Regions from separate parts of the Streptomyces sp. NPDC048182 genome, predicted to be linked through region 2. Evidence: riboswitches for the same ligand, from Rfam matches in the RefSeq annotation. Region 2 holds a riboswitch; each other region holds the start of a gene.
The links. A riboswitch is a leader RNA that binds a small molecule or an ion and turns the genes downstream of it on or off. The one in region 2 is predicted to bind thiamine pyrophosphate.
Positions count from the first base shown of each region.

Region 1: another riboswitch for thiamine pyrophosphate. It lies ahead of ACGFZL_RS19040 (thiamine ABC transporter substrate binding subunit); the one in region 2 lies ahead of thiC (phosphomethylpyrimidine synthase ThiC).
Region 3: another riboswitch for thiamine pyrophosphate. It lies ahead of thiO (glycine oxidase ThiO); the one in region 2 lies ahead of thiC (phosphomethylpyrimidine synthase ThiC).

Region 1 is NZ_JBIDAQ010000009.1:76,560-78,753, forward strand. It holds gene ACGFZL_RS19040 (thiamine ABC transporter substrate binding subunit) at 1-900, opposite strand, end outside; TPP riboswitch at 976-1,083, opposite strand; gene rlmN (23S rRNA (adenine(2503)-C(2))-methyltransferase RlmN) at 1,117-2,194, opposite strand, start outside.
Region 2 is NZ_JBIDAQ010000002.1:454,115-456,308, reverse strand. It holds gene thiC (phosphomethylpyrimidine synthase ThiC) at 1-1,221, opposite strand, end outside; TPP riboswitch at 1,214-1,370, opposite strand; gene ACGFZL_RS05160 (YibE/F family protein) at 1,442-2,194, shown strand, end outside.
Region 3 is NZ_JBIDAQ010000011.1:176,385-178,578, forward strand. It holds gene ACGFZL_RS22060 (NAD(P)/FAD-dependent oxidoreductase) at 1-440, opposite strand, end outside; gene ACGFZL_RS22065 (hypothetical protein) at 474-821, opposite strand; TPP riboswitch at 873-986, shown strand; gene thiO (glycine oxidase ThiO) at 983-2,194, shown strand, end outside; gene thiS (sulfur carrier protein ThiS) at 2,194-2,194, shown strand, end outside.

The DNA.
Region 1 (2,194 bases), on a different contig from region 2:
CTTGCCGACCAGGAAGTCCAGCAGCGCCTTGCCGCCCTCGCTGTTCTTGGCGTTGCTGAGCAGGCCCGCGTACTCGACCTGGCGGAAGCAGGTGCCGGCGGCGACGCCGGTGGGCGCGGTGGTGGGCTGCGGGTCGGCGTAGATCACCTCGGCGGGCGGCGAGGAGGCATAGGAGACGACCAGGGGCCGGTCGCCGCCGGCCTTCTTGCCGCCGGAGGAGCCCGAGAACTCCTCGTTGTACGCCTGCTCCCAGCTGTCGACGACCTTCACGCCGTTGCCCTTGAGCTTCTTCCAATAGTCCGACCAGCCCTGGTCGCCGTACTTCGCGGCGGAGCCGAGCAGGAAGCCGAGACCGGGCGAGGAGGTGCCGGCGTTCTCGGTGACCAGCAGGTTCTTGTACGCCGGCTCGGCGAGGTCGTCGAAGGAGGCGGGCGGGGTCAGCTTGTGCTCGCTGAAGTACGCCTTGTCGTAGTTGACGCAGATGTCGCCGGTGTCGATCGGGGTGACCCGGTGCTTGTCCTGGTCGGCACGGTAGGCGGGGGCGATCCGGTCGGCGTCCTTGGGCTGGTACGACTGGAACAGCCCGTTGCCGAGGGCCCGGGAGAGCAGGGTGTTGTCGACGCCGAAGAAGACGTCGCCCTGGGGGTTGTCCTTGGTCAGGATCGCCTTGTTGACGGCCTGGCCGGCGTCGCCGTCCTCCAGCACCCGGACCTTGTAGCCGCTGCTCTTCTCGAAGGCGGCGAGGACGCCCTTGGAGACGGCCCACGAGTCGTGGCTGACCAGGGTGACGGTCTTGGAGCCGCCGTCGGACGCGTCGCCGGAGGACGACCCGCAGCCGGCGAGGGCACCGGCCATGCCGAGGCCGAGGCCCAGAGCGGTGGCCTTCTTGATGATGCTCACTGATTCCTCCTGGGTGACCAGGAGAAGACGCGGCCCCGCCCGGGACCCCTGGGGGACCCGGGCAGGGCGCAACAGCTCGAGTGGTGACCGATCTCCCTACCCAGAATGACCTGGGCCAGGTTCGGAGGGTCTGCGGGCCGGTTGCCGCACTCTCAGCGCTGTGGCGCTCCCCTGTCGGAATATGAAGATGTGATGTGGCTGGATACAGCGGTCAGACTACCTCTCGCCGGCGGCGAGCTGCCCGCACGCCCCGTCGATCTCCTGACCACGGGTGTCCCGGACCGTCACCGGCACCCCGTGCGCGGCGATGGCCGCCACGAACGCCTTCTCGTCCTCGGGCCGCGAGGCGGTCCACTTCGAGCCGGGCGTCGGGTTGAGCGGGATCAGGTTGACGTGCACCGGCTTGCCCTTGAGCAGCCGCCCGAGCCGGTCACCGCGCCACGCCTGGTCGTTGATGTCCCGGATCAGCGCGTACTCGATGGACAGCCGCCGCCCCGACTTCGCGGCGTACTCCCACCCGGCGTCCAGCACCTCGCGGACCTTCCACCGGGTGTTGACCGGTACGAGGGTGTCGCGCAGCTCGTCGTCGGGGGCGTGCAGCGAGATGGCCAGCCGGCACTTGAACCCTTCGTCGGCGAACCGGTGGATGGCGGGCACGAGCCCGACCGTCGAGACGGTGATCCCGCGCTGCGAGAGCCCCAGCCCGTCCGGCTCGGGATCGGTGAGCCGCCGAATGGACCCGACCACCCGGTTGTAGTTGGCGAGCGGCTCGCCCATCCCCATGAACACGATGTTGCTGAGCCGCGCGGGCCCGCCGGGCACCTCGCCGTCCCGCAGCGCCCGCATGCCGTCCACGATCTGGTGCACGATCTCGGCGGTGGACAGGTTCCGGTCGAGACCGGCCTGCCCGGTCGCGCAGAACGGGCAGTTCATCCCGCACCCGGCCTGGGAGCTGATGCACATGGTCACCCGGTCCGGGTAGCGCATCAGCACCGACTCGACCAGCGTCCCGTCGAACAGCTTCCACAGCGTCTTGCGGGTGGTCCCCTGGTCGGTCGACAGATGCCGCACGACGCTCATCAGGTCGGGAAGCAACGCCTCCCGCAGCCCCGCCCGCGCCCCGGCGGGGATGTCGGTCCACTGCTCGGGGTCGTGCGCGTACCGCGCGAAGTAGTGCGTGGACAGCTGCTTCGCCCGAAACGGCTTCTCACCGATGGCGGCAACGGCCTCCTTGCGCTCAGCAGGCGTGAGGTCGGCAAGGTGCCGCGGCGGCTTCTTGGCTCCGCGGGGGGCG
Region 2 (2,194 bases):
TTCGATCATGGTCTGCACGTGGTGGCGCTTGGCGACCGTGTTCAGCTCCCCGAGCGTGCGCAGCTCGGCGAACTGCGCCTGGTCGTTGGCGTCGGCGATCGATCCGGGCCGCAGGCCGTCACCGAGGGAGTACGTGACGTCGTAGGCGGCGAGGATCTCGCAGAGCCCCTCGAAGTTCTCGTAGAGGAAGGACTCCTTGTGGTGCGCCAGGCACCACGCCGCCATGATCGAGCCGCCGCGCGAGACGATGCCGGTCTTGCGGTTCGCGGTGAGCGGCACGTAGGCCAGCCGCACCCCCGCGTGCACGGTCATGTAGTCCACGCCCTGCTCGGCCTGTTCGATGACCGTGTCCTTGTAGATCTCCCAGGTCAGCTCCTCGGCCCGGCCGTCGACCTTCTCCAGGGCCTGGTACAGCGGCACGGTGCCGATGGGCACGGGGGAGTTGCGCAGCACCCACTCGCGGGTGGTGTGGATGTTGCGGCCGGTGGAGAGGTCCATGACCGTGTCGGCGCCCCAGCGGGTCGCCCAGGTCATCTTCTCCACCTCCTCCTCGATGGAGGAGGTCACCGCCGAGTTTCCGATGTTGGCGTTGACCTTCACCAGGAACCGCTTGCCGATGATCATCGGCTCGATCTCCGGGTGGTTGACGTTGGCGGGCAGCACGGCCCGGCCGGCGGCGATCTCGTCCCGGACGACCTCCGGGGCGACGTTCTCCCGGATGGCCACGTACTCCATCTCCGGGGTGATCTCGCCCCGGCGGGCGTACGCGAGCTGCGTCACCGCCTGGCCGCCCCGGCCCCGGCGCGGCTGCCGGGGCCGCCCGGGGAAGACGGCGTCGAGGTTGCGCAGGCCACCGCGCGGCGAGGTGTGCTTGATGCCGTCGTCCTCGGGGCGGACGGGGCGGCCGGAGTACTCCTCGGTGTCACCGCGGCCGATGACCCAGTTCTCCCGCAGCGGCGCCAGGCCCCTGCGGACGTCGGTGTCGACGAGCGGATCGGTGTACGGCCCGGAGGTGTCGTAGAGGGTGACCGCCTTGCCGTTGGTGAGATGCACCTGACGGACCGGCACTCGCAGGTCGGGGCGCGAGCCCTCGACATACCCCTTGTGCCAGCCGATGGACTTCCCGGCCTCCGCGTTGGGCGCCTCGTGCGTGTTCGGCGCGTCCTGCGCGTCCTGCGTGTTCTGCGTGGAGGCAGGCGTGCGTGCGTCCTTGATGGTCATGAGACCTACTCCCTACGCCGGCATTACCCGGTAACAGGTTCGGCGGTCGACGCAGCCATGTCCGTCTGTCGATGTTCCACGTGAAACATCGCTGGGACGGAGGTCAGCGCCCTCTCAGCCCGGTGCTCCGAGCTCCCGCGTGTACAAAGGTGCCCCCACGCTAGCGTCAATTCGGGCGCGGTGAACAGAGGGCCCCCCTCGTTCTTGCGATGATCGGTCGGTGACCACACCGCAGCGCCCTCCGTACTCGCCGCGCGATCCCCGCCCCACACCGGCGCCGGACGCCGGCGACGGGCACGGCCACGACCAAGGCGGTGGCCATGGCCACGGCGGCGGACACGGCGGTGGACACGGCGGTGGACATGGCGGCGGGCATGGCGGTGGACACGGCCACTCGCATGCCCACAGCCACGGCCCGGCGGCGCCCGTCTCCCGGCATCTGCGCAAGGTCATCGCCGCGATCCTGATCCCGTTCACCGCCGCCGTGGTGGTCGGCCTCGCGGTGCTCTGGCCGGGCGGCGCACCGTCCCACGAGCGCACCGGCGTCGGCTTCGACCGGCAGACGCAGCAGGCCACCGTGGCGAACGTGGCCGAGGTGAGCTGTGCGTCCGTCAACGCCTCGGCGGACACCCCGACCGGCGACACCTCCACCGCGGAGGGCTCCTCCGCCGTGCAGCAGGCGAACGGCGCGTGCAAGAAGGCGACGATCCGCGTGGACACCGGTAAGGACCGGGGCCGCACGTTCACGGAGATCGTCCAGCCGGACCAGACGCGGCAGCTGCACGAGGGCCAGAAGGTGGTGGTGGCCTACGAGCCCTCCGCGCCCAGGGACCTGCAGTACTCGGTGACGGACATCGACCGCAAGCTCCCGCTCGCGCTGCTGGCCGGCATCTTCGCGCTCGCCGTGGTGGTGGTCGGCCGGCTGCGCGGCCTGATGGCGCTGATCTCCCTGGCGATCAGCTTCCTGGTGCTC
Region 3 (2,194 bases), on a different contig from region 2:
TGCCGGGCCAGCACGGGCCGCAGCCGCTCGGCGTCGTCCAGGGTGCGCAGCAGGTGCACGCCCGGCACACCCTCGGTGCCGGGGAGGCGAATCGGTTCGGCGCCGGTGGCCAGCACCAGGGCGTCGTACGGGACGGGTCCCGCGGAGGTGTCCAGGGTGTGCGCGCCGGGCCGGACGCCGAGGGCCTCGCAGCCGAGGCGCAGGGTGATGCCGAGCGCCTCGAAGTCGACGTCGAAGGCGGAGCCCTCGGCGGTGCCGAGCAGGACGGCCTTGGACAGCGGGGGGCGGTCGTAGGGCTGGTGGGGCTCGGCACCGATCAGGGTCACGGCGCCGGTGAACCCCTGCTCGCGCAGGGCGACGGCGGTCTGGACGCCGGCCATGCCCGCGCCCACCACGACCACGCCCGGTGCCTGTGCCGTCTCCCGCGTCAGCTCGCTCACCTTGATCACCTTAGTCATCCGGACGCCCGCCGGTCAGTGCCCCGGAGCGATCTCCTCCACGACGCTCGTCCCGCTGCCCGGCTGCGACTCCCATTCCCAGGTCTCCGCCAGCCGCACCCGCCCGTCCGGCAGCTCGGTCACGGTGGACGCGCAGTGGCCCGATGACGTGCTGCCGTCGGTCTTGAGCTGCACGTACCGGAAGTCCAGCCGGTCGCCGTCCCGGGTGCCCACCAGGTGCCCGCGCACGACGTCCCCGCCCGCGTACTCCGCCCAGATCGCGCCGTCCTCCTCGTGGTACGCGAACCGGGTGCGGGTGCCCACCTGGCCGGGCGTCTGGTCGGCGACCGGGGCGAGGACGAGTCCGTCGAGCGAACGGGCCATGCGGGAGGCTCCCTTACTGGGCGGCGGGGCGGAGAGCTAGGGTGGCCAAGGTAGAGCACACGCGGGAGCCCGGACGCAGCGGGCTGAGAGGGAGGCTGGCGCGGCCTCCGACCGTCCGAACCTGATCCGGGTCATGCCGGCGAAGGGAGGGTCTTGACGCCATGGCGTCTTCAGCACCTGCAGGAACGCCGTCAGCACCTGGCGGATCCCCGTCCGGGGCCGCCGACGTCCTCGTGGTGGGCGGCGGGATCATCGGCCTGGTCACCGCCTGGCGGGCCGCGCAGCGGGGCCTGGCCACCGCCGTGGTGGACCCCGAGCCGGGCGGCGGGGCCGCGCAGGTGGCGGCCGGGATGCTCGCCGCCGTCACGGAGCTGCACTACGGCGAGGAGACGCTGCTCGCGCTGAACCTCGCCTCCGCGCGCCGCTACCCGGAGTTCGCCGCCGAGCTGGCCGACGCGACCGGCCTGGACCTCGGCTACCGCCGCTGCGGCACGCTCGCCGTCGCCCTGGACGCCGACGACCGCGCGCACCTGCGCGAGCTGCACGCCTTCCAGGAGCGCTCGGGGCTGACCTCGGAGTGGCTGTCGGGGCGCGAGTGCCGTCGCCTGGAGCCGATGCTCGCGCCGGGCGTGCGCGGGGGCCTGCGGGTGGACGACGACCACCAGGTCGACCCCCGCCGCCTGGCCGCCGCGCTGGTCACCGCCTGCGAGCGGGCCGGCGTCGCCTTCCACCGGACCTGGGCCGCGCGGCTGACCGTCGCCGCGGACCGGGCCACCGGCGTGGTCACCGCCGACGGCACCGAGCTGCCGGCCGGGCAGGTGGTGCTGGCCGGCGGCAGCCTGAGCGGGCGCCTCGACGGCGTGCCCGAAGGGCTGGTGCCGCCGGTGCGGCCGGTCAAGGGCGAGGTGCTGCGGCTCACGATGCGGGAGGGCGCACCGCTGCTGGGCCGCACCGTGCGGGCGGTGGTGCGCGGCAACCCGCTCTACCTGGTGCCGCGCGAGAACGGCGAACTGGTCGTCGGCGCCACCAGCGAGGAGCAGGGCTGGGACACCACGGTGACCGCGGGCGGCGTCTACGCCCTGCTGCGCGACGCCCACGAGCTGGTCCCCGGCATCACCGAGCTGGCCCTGACGGAGACCCGCGCGGGCCTGCGCCCCGGCTCCCCGGACAACGCCCCGCTGCTCGGCCCGACCGGCCTGGACGGGCTGCTCCTGGCCACCGGCCACTACCGCAACGGCGTCCTGCTCACCCCGGTCACCGGAGACGTGCTGGCGCACGCCCTGACCACCGGGGAGCTGCCCTCGGAAGCCCGCCCCTTCACCCCCCGGCGCTTCGGCGCCGCCCTCGCCCTCTCCTCCCCGGAGCCGACCGCA